4 regions of the Pseudoalteromonas sp. NEC-BIFX-2020_002 genome follow, and region 1 is predicted to be linked to each of the others. Evidence: predicted binding sites of a transcription regulator. Region 1 holds the regulator's gene; each other region holds the start of a gene.

Region 1 (4,223 bases):
ATTAAAAGCAATAGCAGGGTTAATAGAAGCCAAGCAAGGTAAAGTCTTTATTGATGGTAAGTTGGTAAGTGATGAGCAGTTATTTTTGGCGCCAGAGTATCGTAATATCGGTATGATGTTTCAAGATTATGCATTGTTCCCACATTTAACAGTGGCTGATAATATTGCATTTGGGTTAGCTAAAATGCCAAAAGCACAAAAGCAGCAACGTGTTGATGAAATGCTTGAATTGGTGCATTTAATTGGTTGTGCTAAACGTTTTCCACACCAATTGTCTGGCGGCCAGCAGCAGCGAGTCGCGATTGCGAGGGCACTCGCTTATAAACCTAGTTTATTATTATTAGATGAACCATTTTCAAATATTGATACCCAAGTACGATTTGAATTAATTGCTGATATCCGTCGTATTATTAAAGCGCAGCGCGTGTCTGCAGTATTTGTTACACACTCAAAAGAGGAAGCATTTGCATTCTCTGACACTTTGGCGGTGATGCATCGCGGAAAAATTGCTCAACAGGGCACCGCTGAGCAACTTTTTAGCTCTCCGAGTTCAAAGGTGGTTGCAGAGTTTCTAGGTCAAGGCATATACTTGGACGCAGAAGCATTAACGGCAACTGAATATAATACTGCATACGGGCGTGTTGAATCATTTGCTGCACGAGGTTCTCAGGCTCAACTAGGTCAGATATATATTCGCCCACATCACCTTTTATTAACCGCGGTTTCAATAGGTGAGGAGGGTATTAATACAGTAACTATTATCAATAGTCGCTTTATTGGCTCCCATTATGTTTATAAAGTAATGATTGCACAGCAAGAAATAGAAGTTGCAGCTCAATTAGACCAGTCATTTAAAGAGAATGATCAGGTTACAATAAAAATAAAACCGCACACGGTAAACTTTTTCGCTAGTTAGAGTAGTGACTTTTTATTTTAAAGCAAAAGCGCCGTGTATGAGACTTTGAGTTAAGGAAATACCATGGCGCAAGCGCAATCGGGGATTTGTGCTGAGGCAAACCTACACGGTTTGCATTTATTTTTTAATGTATTTGATGGTCATGACGAGTCATTGCGTAAAAAATTAAAGCGAGTCAGTGTGATTCAAGACGAGTTCGCTGATCAATTTTCAGAATCTATGCTCTCAAGCCTTGTAGCTGTAGGCGCGCAGTATTGGCCACATGTTTTACCTGAGTTCATTCCAAGCCAACTACAAAGCTTTCCTAATATTACGCATAATGATCATGTTATGGGGGCACAGCCGTTCGATTTATTTGTACAAATTCGTTCAGATAGAGAAGACGTAAACCATTTGTTCGCATTACAAATACTTAAATTGTTTGCCCCTGATGTTGAGCTTGTTGAGCAAGTACGTAATTTTCGCTTTTTAGATGGGCGCGACTTTAATGGTTTTATACTCGGGGGGGATACCCCCCATGGTCGTCAAAAGCGAATCACGGCTTTAGTTAGCAGGCCGGGGCACTTTGAAGATCAAGGTAGTTATATCCATGTGCAGCGTTATAAGCATGATTTGAGTGTATGGCAGCATCTATCATTACATGAGCAAGAGCAAATAATGGGGCGTACGCGATTAGATAACACGCTGATCATACCACCGTTAGAAACCAGTCATGCAGTACGAACTGAACTTAAAGACGAGCAAGGTCAAGCGTTGCTTCTCAATCAAAGCATGCCTTACGGTGATGTAAATGAGCAAGGTGTATTAGCAATAAGCTGCGGCGCATTTGGCTCGGTGTTCGAGCAGGTGTTACGTAGCCGTTTAGGGCAGGGCGAATGCTATGACCATTGGCTTGATTTTACACAAGCTGATATGGGGTCGGCATTCTTTGCCCCGTCAATTAACTTTTTAAAGCAGCTTTAAACCGTATCAAATAAAAGACGAACACGCTCAAGGGTTACATCAATTTCTGAAATTTTAGCTGGGGCAATAAAAATAGTGTCGTCTCCGGCAATTGTACCCAAAACACCATCTGCTTTACCTAATGAATCGAGTAAGCGAGCAATTAATTGTGCAGCACCTGGGCTGGTGCGAATAATGATCATCATCTCATTATGCATAATATCAATCACTAATTGGCGCAATGGGCTTTTTGCTGTAGGTACACCCATTTCAGCGGGTAGGCAATATACCATCTCTTGTTTTGCATTACGTGTGCGTACGGCGCCAAATTTACTCAACATGCGCGATACTTTACTCTGGCTGATATTATCAAAACCTTGCTCTTTTAGAGCGTCTACGATTTCGCCTTGAGAACCAAAATTCTCTTCTTTTAAAAGTGATTTAAAGGCTTTCACCAGTGCTTCTTGTTTATCATGTGGTTGCATGTTGCTGTTCTGCTCTTGTTATTTGATGAGCTAAATTCTACACAAAAATGAATATTTATGCAGTAGTTGTTTGTCGTATGCGCTTTGTAAACAAGAAAGTTTACAACTATGGTCGAAATTATATGCAAAATAAGCAGGATAAATTTGTCTTTAGGCATTAATTTCATTATCTTTAGAGCCACAAATATTTCCCTATCTCAAATTACGGAGAATTCCAATGAAAGTTGCTGTATTAGGTGCTGCAGGCGGTATCGGCCAAGCGTTGTCTTTATTATTAAAAACAGGTTTACCAGCTGGTTCTGAATTATCACTTTATGATGTTGCTCCAGTTGTTCCTGGTGTTGCTGTTGACCTTTCTCACATCCCAACAGATGTTAAAGTTGCTGGTTTTGGTGCTGACGCACTTGACCAAGCGTTAACGGGTTGTGATATCGTGCTTATCCCTGCGGGTATGCCACGTAAGCCTGGTATGGACCGTGCTGATTTATTCAACGTAAATGCGGGTATCATCAAAACATTAGCAGAAGGTATCGTTGCTAATTGTCCTACTGCACTTGTGGGTATTATTACAAACCCAGTAAATGGCACTGTGCCAATTGTTGCTGAAGTTTTCAAAAAAGCAGGTACTTACGATGCTAAGCGTGTTTTCGGTATCACTACTTTAGATGTGATCCGTTCTGAAGCGTTCGTAGCTGAGCTTAAAGGTGTTGATGTTGCAACTGTGAAAGTACCAGTAATTGGTGGTCACTCAGGCACAACTATTCTTCCTCTTTTATCTCAAGTTGAAGGTGTTAGCTTTACTGATGAAGAAGTTGCAGCACTTACTCCACGTATCCAAAATGCAGGTACTGAAGTAGTAAATGCTAAAGCTGGCGGTGGTTCTGCTACATTATCAATGGGTGCTGCTGCAGCACGTTTTTGTATGTCTTTAGTTAAAGGCCTACAAGGTGAAGACGTTGTAGATTATGCATACGTTGCAGTTGAAAATGGCGATGCAGAATACTTCGCTCATCCAGTACGTTTAGGTAAAAATGGCGTAGAAGAGATTCTTTCTTACGGCGAACTAAGCGCGTTTGAGTTACAAGCTAAAAACGATATGCTTGATACGCTGAAAAAAGACATCCAAGAAGGTGTTGATTTCATCAACGCTTAACCTTGCTTATATCGCCAGCTGTTGGCGGTAATAAAAAAGCCTGCAATTGCAGGCTTTTTTGTGCTCGAAATCAAATTGTTAATTTTAGTGACTACGATCAACAGCAATACGGGCTAGGCTAACTAAGGCTTCTTTATAAGGCGAATCAGCTAACACAGATAAACAAGCAATGGCTTTATCTGCTTCTTCGTTTGCTTTATTCATGGTGAACTCGAGTGCATTTGTTTCATTTAGCGTATTGAGTATTGCGTCTAAGTGCTCCATACCATTACTGTGCTCAATTGCATCACGAATTAGCTGAACCTGTTCAGCATTACCTTGTTGCATAGCATAGATAAGTGGCAGGGTTGGTTTACCTTCAGCTAAATCATCACCAATGTTTTTACCTAACTGATCTGCATCTGCATTGTAATCAAGTACATCATCAACCAATTGAAAAGCAGTACCTAAATGCATCCCGTATAAATTGAGTGCTTTAAGTGTTTTTTCATTTTGTTCAGTAATGACTGCAGCAAGCCCTGTAGCAGCTTCGAATAACTTAGCTGTCTTAGAGTAAATAACCTGCATATAACTGTCTTCAGTGGTGTCAGGGTCATTGCAGTTCATTAATTGCAGCACTTCACCTTCAGCAATCACGTTCGTTGCATCGGCAAGTATTTGCATTACCTGCATTTTACCAATCCCGACCATAAGCTGAAATGAGCGAGTGTAGATAAAGTCGCCGACC
Region 2 (4,223 bases), on a different contig from region 1:
TGCATAAATGCACCGCGTTTAATCATCAACACATCGTCACGGTTATCTAATATAATACGTGCCGTGAGGCGTTGATTTTGACGGATGTTATCAAGTGGCTCATCAAAACGGACACGGGTGGTGACTTCGCGATTATTAACTTCAGGGGAGATCGCAGAAAGTACACCCATTACAGTTCTAGCGCCGAGCTTTAATTCAACTTGCATCCCTAAACCCAGCTCGTTGGCGTAACTTTCAGGTACTTGTAGTTGAGCTTCAAAATTACTTAAATCAACTAAAGTCATCAGTGCCTGGCTTTGTATAACGGCTGATTTCTCTTGCACTAATAAATTCCCGACAATACCGGTAACCGATGCTTGAATAGATAAGTTATTAACTTTACGCGTTAAATCATCAACGACTAGCTGTTGGCGGTTAACATCACTTTGTGCTGCTTGTAGCTCAAAGGCAAGGGTGTCTTTAGCAAGTAAAGCTTCTTGTTGTGCATGTTTAAATGTTAATTTTGCACGCGCTAACTCATCAACCGCTTTTTCTAAATCAATTTGACTGATAAGGTTTTTTTCAATTGAAAGTTGGGCGCGACGATTTTCTCTATCCGCTGCATTGAGCTCAACTTGAGCCATATCGAGTGTTTTACTTAGGCTGAGTGTTTGACGACGGGCTTCTAAGTGCTTGCGTTGTTGCTCTCCATGTAAGCGTTGCAAAACAGATTGTTGTTGTTTTAATTCGTTAGTTAATTCGGGGCTTTCTAACGTGGCTATAACATCACCTAGTTGTACTTTATCACCTGCTTTAACTTTCAAATCTACAAAACCACGTTCAGGGCTGTATACCTGAGGCGCATTTGCAGCAACTATTTTGCCACTTGCGGCTACGTCTCTTATTAACGTATCAATAATCACAGTTGCTGTATTTACGCGTTTAAGTTCTACAGACACGCTTGCAGAGGTCTGTGCAATAAAAACTTGGCTACACAAAACAATAAATAACAGCAGAGTCAAAACAATGATCAACGGCTTCTTATAGTTAGTTGTAGGTTTTACGCTTACATCTTGTGCGCTGGTATCTTTGATCATTTTTATCCCTTACTTAAAATCAGCATAACTAAATTGGGTTGCTTGCTTTAAAGGCAAAGCCACGAGTGAATGGCTAGGCATGTGATTTTTCAAAAACAGTGATCATGTATGCAACTAAAATCATGGTAACTGGCGAAACTAAAAAAATGCTTAAAATAAACATGGTGCTGTCCATTAACTATCATAAGTTTATTATCCGAAAAGCATGCCAATATTTAGGTGTTTGATTTTATTGTTTATTATTTTTATTTTGTATTTTTTAACTGTCCGCGGACAGTTAAAGTGTCCGCTGCGGACATGTATGCTTTGCGTTGAGGTAAAGAGGGGCGCGGTTAAATTCTTAAACTTGCAGGGTCAATCAGTATTAATTATGCAGTAAAGCTACATTTTATTATTTTTATGCATTAGTTAGCTGCCTTTTATATATAACAATTTGCGTCTAGATTAGAGCCAGCGCTCTACAGGTACGAGTAACGCTGCTCAAGTGTGCAAATTAAATGACAACTATTTAGGCTAAAGCAAATATATCGGTGAATGGATTAGTGAATATTTATTCACTTTTAATGAGGTTTACGTTTACGTAAACTGTACTGTTTTTATTTTGTGATTTTACAACTTGTTAATTATGACACCAGTGTCATAAAAAAATAATGACCAAAATATCGCTAAATGTTAAAAAAAGGCATGAAATAAAAAGATTGTGTTGTGGTGAGAAATATTCAAGAATGTGAATATGTATTCAAAGCACTATTGACTCAATGTACAATTGGCGATAGTTTTGACTGTCTGCTAGCAAACCGTCGAGAAGGTCATTCATAGCTAGCTGTTGTAGCAAGGGGAGGGGTCTATGTTATACGACTCAAAATTAGAAAAAGATAATTGTGGCTTTGGCTTAATAGCCCAAGTTAATGGTCAGGCAAGTCATCGCTTAATTCGTACAGCGATCACGGGTTTAGACCGTATGGAACACCGTGGTGGTATATCAGCCGACGGTAAAACAGGCGATGGCTGTGGTTTATTATTACAAAAACCAGACAGTTTCTTCCGCGCTATTGCCGCTGAAAAAAATTGGCACCTGGGTAAAAATTATGCTGTAGGTATGATTTTCCTAAATTCAGATCCAGTACTTGCGCAAGCTGCTAAAGATATATTGAGTGAAGAACTCGAAAAAGAAACCCTCAATATTCAAGGTTGGCGTGTAGTACCAACTGATGAGTCATGCTTAGGGCCTATTGCAATCAAGCAGCTACCAAAGTTTGAGCAAATCTTTGTAAGTGCACCAGAAGGTTGGCGTCCTAAAGATTTAGAGCGCCGTTTGTATGTTGCGCGTCGTCGTGCTGAAAAGCGTTTAAGCGAAGACGACGGTTTTTATATTGCCAGCTTGTCAGGCTTAGTGACTATCTACAAAGGCCTAATGATGCCGGTGGATTTGCCTAATTTTTATTTAGATTTGGCAGATATTCGCATGACTAGTGCGATTTGTGTTTTTCACCAACGTTTTTCAACAAATACACAGCCACGTTGGCCATTAGCACAGCCATTTCGCTATTTAGCGCACAATGGTGAAATTAATACCATTCAAGGTAACCGCCAATGGGCACGTGCACGTTCATATAAGTTCTCATCGCCACTGATCCCAGATTTACAATCAGCAGCACCGTTTGTAAACGAAACGGGTTCAGATTCATCAAGCTTAGATAACATGCTTGAGCTGTTTTTAGCGGGCGGCATGGATTTGTTCCGTGCTATGCGTATGCTTGTGCCACCGGCATGGCAAAAAAACCGTGCAATGGATGATGACTTACGGGCATTTTATGACTTTAACTCAATGCACATGGAACCATGGGATGGCCCAGCGGGTATTGTAATGTCTGATGGTCGTTTTGCTGCGTGTAACTTGGATCGTAATGGTCTGCGCCCTGCGCGTTATGTGATCACCCAAGATGGTTTTATCACACTTGCCTCTGAAGTGGGTATTTGGGATTACACCGCCGATGAAGTGGTTGAGAAAGGCCGAGTCGGTCCAGGTGAGTTACTCGTAATAGATACTCAGCAGGGGAAAATTTGGCATTCTGATGAAATTGATCAGGATTTAAAATCTCGCCATCCATACAAAGCTTGGCTTGAAGAAAACGTTAAGCGTTTAACCCCGTTTGAGCAATTATCAGAACAAGATGCAGGAAATCGTTCATTTGATGACGAAACCTTGGCCAAATATCAAAAAATGTTTGGCTACACCAATGAAGAGCTTGATAGCGTTATTCGCGTGATGGGTGAAATTGGTCAAGAAGCAACGGGTTCTATGGGGGACGACACGCCATTTGCAGTGCTCTCTGAAGGTAACCGTTCTTTATTTGATTACTTCCGCCAGAAGTTTGCACAAGTTACAAATCCACCAATTGATCCACTGCGTGAAAATCACGTAATGTCGTTGGCAACGTGCATCGGTAGTGAGCAAAACGTATTTAATGAGACCACAGGTCACGCTAAGCGATTGCAGTTTGATACACCTATTTTGATGTATGCAGACATGCAACAATTACTCAGCGCCGATCAAGCGCACTACAGTTATTGCAAAATAGACATTACCTACAACAAAGATGAAAATCTGGGCGATGCGGTAGTTCGTATTTGTGATGAAGCACAAGAAAAAGCGGCTGCTGGCTGTGTCATGTTGTTTTTAAGTGACCGTAATTTTGATGAGAATCAATTACCAATTCCTGCGGCTATGGCGGTTGGTGCGGTGCAAAAGCGTCTTGTTGATAACAATTTACGTTGTGAATCAAACATCATTATTGAAACCGGCAGTGTGCGCGACGCACATCAGTTTGCGGTATTACTTGGTTTTGGTGCAACGGCTATTTACCCATACTTAGCGTATGAATCACTGGTTGCGATGAGCGACAATAAAGTGATTAATAAAAGCTATTGTCAGGTTACTTTGGCGTATCGTAATGCGATCAACAAAGGCCTGTACAAGATCATGTCAAAAATGGGTATTAGTACCGTGGCATCGTATCGTTGTTCAATGTTATTTGAAGCAGTAGGCTTATCAGACAGTATTGTTGAGACGTGTTTCCACGGTGTAGCAAGTCGTATTAAAGGTGCCTGCTTTACTGACTTTGACGATGACCAACGCAAACTGCA
Region 3 (4,223 bases), on a different contig from region 1:
ACAACTACATCATAAACTTTACCATCAACTTTTACGCTGTACTGCTCAGCAGTGACTGTTTTATTATTCGTTTTAGTTGGTTTTTCTGATTGAGCCGTTGGGGCCGCAGGTATTGCTTCGAATGCATCAGGGTTGTTACGGTTTTTAATGAATTTCAAACCAATTTGTGGAAATAATGCATACGTTAGCACGTCGTCTATTTGCTCATCAGCAAGTATTAAACCTTGCTCTTGTGCTTCTTTTAATAACTCAGCTTGCAGCGTCTCAAGTTCTGGTTTTAATAAATCAGCAGGACGACAAGTAATAACGTCTGCACCATCAAGCACGCGCTCTTGTAGCTCTTTATTCATTGGCGCTGGTGTTGCTCCGTACTCACCTTTTAATACACCTGCCGTTTCTTTAGTGATTGTTTTATAACGCTCACCTGTCAGTACATTTAAAACAGCTTGTGTGCCTACAATTTGCGAGGTAGGTGTCACTAAAGGCAAGAAACCTAAATCTTCACGAACGCGTGGTATTTCAAGCAACACTTGATCAAGTTTATCTGCTGCGCCTTGTTCTTTAAGTTGATTTTCCATGTTAGTTAACATGCCGCCAGGCACTTGCGCTAATAATATACGACCATCAACACCTTTTAAACTGCCTTCAAATGCAGCATACTTTTTACGTACATCACGGAAGTAAGCGGCAATCTCTTCGAGCTGATTCAAATCAAGTTCAGTATCGCGCTCAGTTCCTTCAACTATAGAAACAATGGTCTCTGTTGCACTGTGTCCATAAGTCATACTCATTGAGGAAATAGCGGTATCAAGCATATCGATGCCAGCATCAATCGCTTTTTGATAGGTTGCTGTACTTAAACCTGTTGTTGCATGACATTGCATTGCAATTGGTATAGAAACCGTTTCTTTTAAACCTTTAATCAACTTTTCAGCATCATATGGTTTAAGTAAACCTGCCATATCTTTGATACAAATTGAATGACAACCAAGATCTTCAAGCTGTTTTGCAAGTGTTAGCCACATCTCCAGTGTATGGACTGGGCTTACTGTGTATGAAATTGTACCTTGTGCATGGGCACCAACTTTGATTGCGGCTTTGATTGCCGTTTCTAAATTACGCACGTCATTCATTGCATCAAAAATACGAAAGACATCTACACCATTTTTATGTGCACGCTCAACAAATTTTTCTACCACATCATCAGCATAATGACGGTAACCTAAAAGATTTTGACCACGTAACAGCATTTGTTGCTTTGTATTCGGCATTGCTTTTTTAAGGGCGCGAATACGCTCCCATGGATCTTCTCCTAAATAGCGAATACACGAATCAAATGTTGCACCGCCCCATGATTCGATCGACCAATAACCTGCATCATCAAGTTTTTCAGCAATAGGTAACATGTCATCTAAACGCATACGCGTTGCTAATAATGATTGATGAGCATCACGAAGTACCAGTTCTGTTAGTTTTAATTTAGCCATAAGTCACCCCTTATAATTTTTGTTTATTTTTGTACTGAGCGATGGCAGCACTAATTGCGGCAATGTGTGCATCTGGCACACCTTGCGCTTTGATTGATGGCGCACGAGCTGGTACATCTATAGGTTGCTCAAAACGACTCGCCACCTTAGACATTAATACAATTGCTGAAATCAACAATGAAAGAAAAACAAAAACGCCCACCATGCCTGTTGCCATCAAATTTGCTGCTGTCGCTAGTAACTCACCTATATTCATACTCTGCCCCTTTATATATTCAATACCTGATAGTTAACAAAGCAACAAAAGCAGGTAAAAAACCACTTTATATAAATAACTATGCAACAATCATATCAAAGTAATTAACCATTTCCAACACTTTGTAAATTGGTAAAACCAATTAATATAAAGCTAACATACCCACATTAAATTTAACACCCGACAAATCGCTATTATTTTTCAAGATATAGATGATAAAAATAGCGAATATAGCCAAAACTTATAAGCTATAGAATGCAAAGCTCCATCCCTATTTATGCAGTCTCTATATTTGATAATATTTCTTTTCTAAAAACCACTTAAATTAATTGGTCTTACCAATAGTGTGGTGATTTTACATTCCTTTTTTTACTTAAGAACAAGTTACACATAAAGCGTGTAAATATTTCCTATGAAACTGTTCCCTATAACGAATGAAAAAGTAAATAGCTGATTTTAAAGGACTTTAATATTGGCATGTAAATGGCATTATCTAATATGTACAAATTAACCAAGGAGAAAACAATGTTACGCTGGACAATTACATTTTTAGTTATTGCACTTATTGCTGCAGTGTTAGGTTTTGGTGGCATCGCAGGTGCCGCAGCAGGAATTGCTAAGATTATATTTTTTATCTTTTTAGTATTGTTAGTTATCTCTCTTGTATCAGGCGCACTACGTGGCAACGTGCCCAAGTAGCTGAGACAAAGTAACGCAACAGTATTACCACTATATTTATTTACAAGGAATTACATTATGAAATCTACAACAGTAAAAACAGCCGTTATCGCCCTTTTCGCTAGTTTTTTTATTATGGGTTGTGAAGACAATCACGCAGAAGAAGCAGGTGAGCGCATAGATGAAGCTGTAACCGATGTACAAAACAAAGTCGAAGACGCCTGTGAAAAAGTAAAAGAAGGTGTAAATGCTGAAGAAACAAACTGCTAATAAAGTAAGTTTAAAAAAACGACTCTTTTGAGTCGTTTTTTTTATTAGACTGAATTCAAACTTTAAGCCCGTGCTTCAAGCATTAGTCGCTTCATGTCACGTACTGCTTTATCTAAACCATCAATGGCTGCACGCGCAACAATTGCGTGGCCAATATTTAACTCGTAAATCTCTTCCATCGCGGCAATCGGCTTCACGTTGTGATAATGAAGGCCATGCCCTGCATTGACGATTAGCCCTAAACCTGCCGCATATTTCACACCTTGTCGAATATGTTCAAGCTCTTTGCCCATCTCTGCGTCAGTTTGCGCATCTGCATAAGCGCCAGTATGTATTTCAACGTAAGGAGCATTACATGCTTTAGCGGCATCTAATTGCGCTTTATCTGCGTCAATAAATAATGAAACTTTAATTCCTGCATCACTCAGCTTTGCAGTTGCGGCTTTAATTTTATCTAAGTTACCCACAACATCTAAGCCACCTTCGGTAGTTAACTCTTCCCGTTTCTCTGGTACTAAGCAAACGTAAGCCGGTTTTACATCCAACGCAATATCAATCATTTCATCAGTAACAGCTATTTCAAGGTTCATACGCGTTTGAATTGTTTTAGCCATCACATATACGTCACGATCTTGAATATGACGGCGATCTTCACGCAAATGAATGGTGATCCCATCAGCACCAGCATGCTCCGCAACACTTGCCGCATGAGCTGGATCCGGGTAACTAGTACCGCGGGCTTGGCGTAAAGTAGCAATATGATCAACGTTTATACCCAAAAGAATATCTTTCATTTTTTTACCTGTAAAATAACGGTTAAAAATACCGTACTAAGATTGCGGTTTAAAAAGCTCTCTACTTTTTAATGGTTTTTTACCCAGTAAGGGTTTCATTAAATGACGACTTAATTGTTTTGCCATATATAACACATCCGGCGCACTAAAGTCATGAGCAGCAATCGCATTTAATTGCGCCCCTAAAAAGCCACTGCCATGATTTTCCTGTGCAACAAAGCCATATTCAGCAAAATAACTATACGTTTGTTTTGAGGTGATTGGATCGCCTGCGGCATCAAAACTAAAATCAACGCCATAACCCAAAAGCTCTAGTAACTGAAATTCATAAGAGCGTAATACAGCTTGCAAATTAGGGTGCTTATTTAGCTGCTGTAAGTGAGTTCGATAAAGCTCATAGGCATGATCAATGGGCTCATTGATTGGCACAATCCGATTTGTTAACTCATTTAAGTAGAAGCCGCAGTAAAGCTGATCGCCTACTAAAGGGGATTGCGTACCATGCAATTCGAAACGTTGAATGTATTTAAGATCATTTTTACCCGTATAGTTTACGAGTAATGCTTGGAAAGGTTGCAGCTGCGCTTTATGTTTGGTTGACTGGCGACCACTTATGCGAGCAAGCATTCGTAGTTGTCCAACGCCTTCTACCAGCATATCAAGCATTACTTGCGAGTCACTAAAAGGACGCCGATGTAATAAATATGCTGTGTAGAAGTCGCTATCCATAACGGTAAC
Region 4 (4,223 bases), on a different contig from region 1:
GACAGAGCCGTTTAATGTCTAATGTTTCTACTTGTATTACTTATGATGCGTCGACATCATTAATAATGATGACATTACGAGGGACTGCAAATGCACAGGATGTGATTACTTTTTATCAAATAGCTGAACAATATATTGGCATCTATAAATGTAATAAATTATTGGTAGATGTATCTGAATTAAAACACGATTTTCCTGCAAGTGACTTACTTAGCATTATGCCTGCGATTTCGAGCTGGCTTAAACACTGTTTTATAGCTCGCATTGTTAGTTTTGATGGTTTTATGCATGATTTATTTTTGCAAAAAGCGAAACGTTTTGAAATAACGGCTGAGAATTTTGAGTGTTTTCGTAGTGCAAAGCACTGGCTTGAAAATCAGCCTAGCAATTAGGCCTGTAACATTTTACACTGTGTAGCCATTAAATAAGAATAAATTGTTTATGACTGCATCAACGTCTTCTGTATTAAAAGATTCATTAAATAAAACCACATTTTCATTTGATGAATCGCAGCGCACAGCATTGTTCAATCAAGTTAAAACACAGCATGGATTGCTGTTTGCTGCTGACATTAAAGCGCTTTGCGCTCAATATACAATTACACATGATGAGCTTTTACGTGCATGTTTGCCGGTAGCCTCATTGTTTGCTGTAGCACCGATTTCTCACTTTTTGGTTGGTGCTGTTGTTGTTGGTATTGATTGTGATGATGCTATAAATTTTTACTTTGGTGCTAATGTTGAATTCGCCAAACAACCATTGAGCTTGGTGGTACATGCCGAGCAATCGGCGATAAACAACGCATGGCTTAAAGGTGCACAAACAATTGTGCAAATAGCAATAAGTGATGCACCTTGTGGCTATTGTCGTCAGTTTATGAATGAGCTTGCCGATGCAGAAAAATTTGATATTTTGTTACCTGATCAGCAATTTAAATTAAACCAATTATTACCACATGCATTTGGTCCAAAAGATTTAGGTAATAATTACAGCCTATTTAATCCAGCTCCACAAACGCAGACTTTTGAGGCTAACGCTGATATTGATACTGCGCTTACTAAGCTTGCTTTAACAGCTTATGTCCCTTATACGGCTAATTACTGCGCTGTGAAAATTACAACGTTTGATAATGGCTGCTTCTATGGCTGTTATGCTGAAAATGCAGCCTATAGCCCAAGTTTAGCACCACTACAAAGTGCAATTAGCCAGTTGCATTTAGCGGGCTTAAGTATGAATGACACAACAGTGAAAAGTATTGAGTTGCTACAAACTAAGGGAGTGGAAAATCAGTTACACGTAAGTGAATCAGTACTGGCAAGTTATAGTAACTTACCAGCGTTGATCGCATATAGTTTAGCGCTTATAAAGACCTGTTAAGCAAGAAGTATTTTTGCAGCCTCGATAACCACGGCGACTGATTTCTTCTCGATTTCGCCGTGATCAACATTTGGTATTTCCTGGCGAGTACGGTTCACTAATACACCAGCTACACAAGCCGCTTTTAAACCAAGTGCTGCACACATAGTAAATAAGGTTGCTGATTCCATTTCATAATTCATTACACCTAGTTTTTGCCATTCTTCACAACTACCTTGAAATGCTTTTGGCACATAACCAGAATACGTATCGTAACGTTCTTGGCCTGGGTAAAAGGTATCGCTTGATGCTGTAATACCAATGTGAAAATCAATCCCTAAATTGCCACAGGCATTAACCATTGCTTGAGTTGCAAAAAAATCAGATACAGCAGGGTAGCTAAGAGGAGCAAAGTGTTGACTGGCACCATCTAAACGCACAGATGCTTGGCTAATTAATATGTCCCCTTCATTTATATGTGGTTGGATCGCGCCAGTTGTTCCTATACGCAAGAATGTACCTACACCTAGTTGGGCCAGTTCTTCAACTGCAATAGATGTTGAAGGTCCACCAATACCTGTGGAACAAATTACCACTGAATGGCCATTTAATTGCCCTAAATAAACATGGAACTCACGAGTTTGAGCAAGGCATGTGGGGTTTTCAAGGAACGTTGAAATACGTGCTGCGCGATCTGGATCGCCAGGAACGATTGCTAATGTTGCGCCTTGAAGATCATCGCGAGAGAGTCCTAAGTGAAATACCTTTTCCATAACGGGGCCTTATTATTACTTTTGTTGATAACGTAAGTGGTAACGTTAACTTACAGAGTTATAGTCAATTTAGCATAATTACTACAATACCGAGCACTGTACAGGACGGATGTCCGTTTTATAAAATAATGCTTTATTCAGTGCATTTGAATATTCAAGCACTTAACAATATTGTGATAAACCAGCGGTTGTTGACTTGTATTAGCAGACACTATATCTATCTTAATTAGTACTAAATTTTAATTTATCCGGTGTATGAAAATTTATATAACATATTGTTATATAAATGGTTAATTATTTCTATTGTTTGGTCTATAAAAAACAGTCAGCCTTAAATTTGACCATTCAAAAACAAGATGAATCTTTTATTATATTTATTTTCTGCAGCGCCTTTTGCATAACTACGCAAAAATACCAAGTAAGGAATCGTGATGAGCACACAATGGCACACATTTAAAAGTAAAGTTGAACACTGTTTATGTCCACCGGGTGATGGTGTATTTACGGTCAATACAGCACAAGAAAGAAAAGCAGCACTGCGTAATAAATTGTATGGCCAAACTGATAATGTTGATGTGCTATGGCGTGACTCGTTAATTAATCTACCAGAAAGTGAGCATAAGGCAGTTATGCTTGGAATTAGTTCAGATTGTGGTGGTGGGATTTTGCGTGGAGCAAATTGGGGACCATTGTTTTTGCGTTCAGCATTAATTGATCAGCAGCCTCAAGCTAAATCATTCGATTTAGGTGATGTGCGTGTGATCCCACATTTATTGCATGATAAGTACCTAAATGAAACGACTATTAGTAACTGCCAAAAGGCATTATACGATAACCCAAGCAGTGAATATTATGTCAGCCCATTGTCAATCACTGAAGATGTGTGCGATAGCTTTTACGCAACCTTTACTGATAAAGGAATTTTTGGCATCGGTGGCGATCATTCAATTAGTTACCCGTTAACAAAAGCGTATTTAAAAGCAAAACGCGCGCAAGGTAAACGCACCGCTATTATTCATTTTGATGCCCACACAGATTTACTCGTTGAACGTTTAGGCATTGATTTATGTTTTGGTTCATGGTGTACGCATATTTTAGAATTTTTACCAGCGCCGCATCACCTTATCCAATTTGGTATTCGTTCAAGTGGTAAACCAAAGGAACACTGGGAATCAACGTTTGGTGTTAAACAGCATTGGGCACATGAAATTATTGAACGTGGCGCGCAGGCAATTGCATCGGATGCGATTGCACAGCTAAAAGCAGATAACGTTGATGAGCTTTATGTTAGTTTTGATATTGATGCGCTAGATGAAGAATTTGCTTCAGCGACGGGCACACCAGAAGGCAATGGCTTAACGCCACAACATGCCCTCGATATTTTAGTCGCACTGGCGGATGAATTTCCAATTACAGGTGCTGATATGATGGAGATTGCCCCATTTACAGACAGTTCATTAGTTGGTCAATCAAGCTCAGACACAACGCTTAGGGAAGGTGCTAAAATCTCAGCATTTTTAATTAATGCAATGAATCGTTAAGTTTTATTCGGTACGCATTAAAAAACAGACCCTTTGTGGTCTGTTTTTATTCACATACCCGTAATTTGCCGCTATATTCAACTTATATAAAAGAATGATATAAAAAAAATCTGTGGGGCAACAGTGGCTAAATGGTGTTATTTTTTATTTATAATTATTAGTAATCAATGCGTAGCTAAATTACATGTAGTTACGGAAAACTTCCCGCCTGCCCAATACTTAGATGAAAACGATCGTTTAGTGGGTTATGTTGCCGATAAAGTACGCTTAGTACTTGATCAAGCAAAGATTGATTACACACTTTCAGTTAATAATTGGAGTACCGTATTTAATACAGCCTTAAGAGACCCCCAAACATGTATTTTCTCAGTCGTTCGTTCATCAGAGCGAGAAAACAAGCTTTTTTGGGTCGCTGAAATAGCTGAATTAAAAACATATTTGTATGCACTTGGTTCAAAAAATATTACGATCACTGAGCTCAATGACGCAAAAAAAATGAATGTCGCAGTACTAAAAGATAACTACAGTCATCAATATTTGCGTTCACAAGGCT

What was found. The regulator ArgR, encoded in region 1, controls arginine synthesis, uptake and breakdown. The targets are predictions, from matches to a motif close to ANTGAATANNTATTCANT.
Region 2: gltB (glutamate synthase large subunit) is a predicted target of ArgR. The motif match lies at 1,803-1,820, and genes of this name have one in related genera.
Region 3: HJP15_RS17265 (OadG family protein) is a predicted target of ArgR. The motif match lies at 1,814-1,831, and genes of this name have one in related genera.
Region 4: HJP15_RS09640 (arginase family protein) is a predicted target of ArgR. The motif match lies at 2,522-2,539, and genes of this name have one in related genera.

The regions. Positions count from the first base shown of each region.
Region 1 is NZ_JABEPJ010000008.1:19,420-23,642, forward strand. It holds gene HJP15_RS10510 (ABC transporter ATP-binding protein) at 1-916, shown strand, start outside; gene HJP15_RS10515 (Dyp-type peroxidase) at 980-1,879, shown strand; gene argR (transcriptional regulator ArgR) at 1,876-2,343, opposite strand; gene mdh (malate dehydrogenase) at 2,561-3,496, shown strand; gene ispB (octaprenyl diphosphate synthase) at 3,581-4,223, opposite strand, start outside.
Region 2 is NZ_JABEPJ010000024.1:50,589-54,811, forward strand. It holds gene HJP15_RS19735 (efflux RND transporter periplasmic adaptor subunit) at 1-1,076, opposite strand, end outside; gene gltB (glutamate synthase large subunit) at 1,924-4,223, shown strand, end outside.
Region 3 is NZ_JABEPJ010000018.1:21,212-25,434, forward strand. It holds gene oadA (sodium-extruding oxaloacetate decarboxylase subunit alpha) at 1-1,487, opposite strand, end outside; gene HJP15_RS17265 (OadG family protein) at 1,498-1,743, opposite strand; gene HJP15_RS17270 (DUF1328 domain-containing protein) at 2,269-2,442, shown strand; gene HJP15_RS17275 (hypothetical protein) at 2,500-2,691, shown strand; gene pdxJ (pyridoxine 5'-phosphate synthase) at 2,754-3,485, opposite strand; gene recO (DNA repair protein RecO) at 3,522-4,214, opposite strand.
Region 4 is NZ_JABEPJ010000007.1:52,541-56,763, reverse strand. It holds gene HJP15_RS09655 (hypothetical protein) at 15-392, shown strand; gene cdd (cytidine deaminase) at 442-1,377, shown strand; gene udp (uridine phosphorylase) at 1,374-2,129, opposite strand; gene HJP15_RS09640 (arginase family protein) at 2,561-3,670, shown strand; gene HJP15_RS09635 (transporter substrate-binding domain-containing protein) at 3,794-4,223, shown strand, end outside.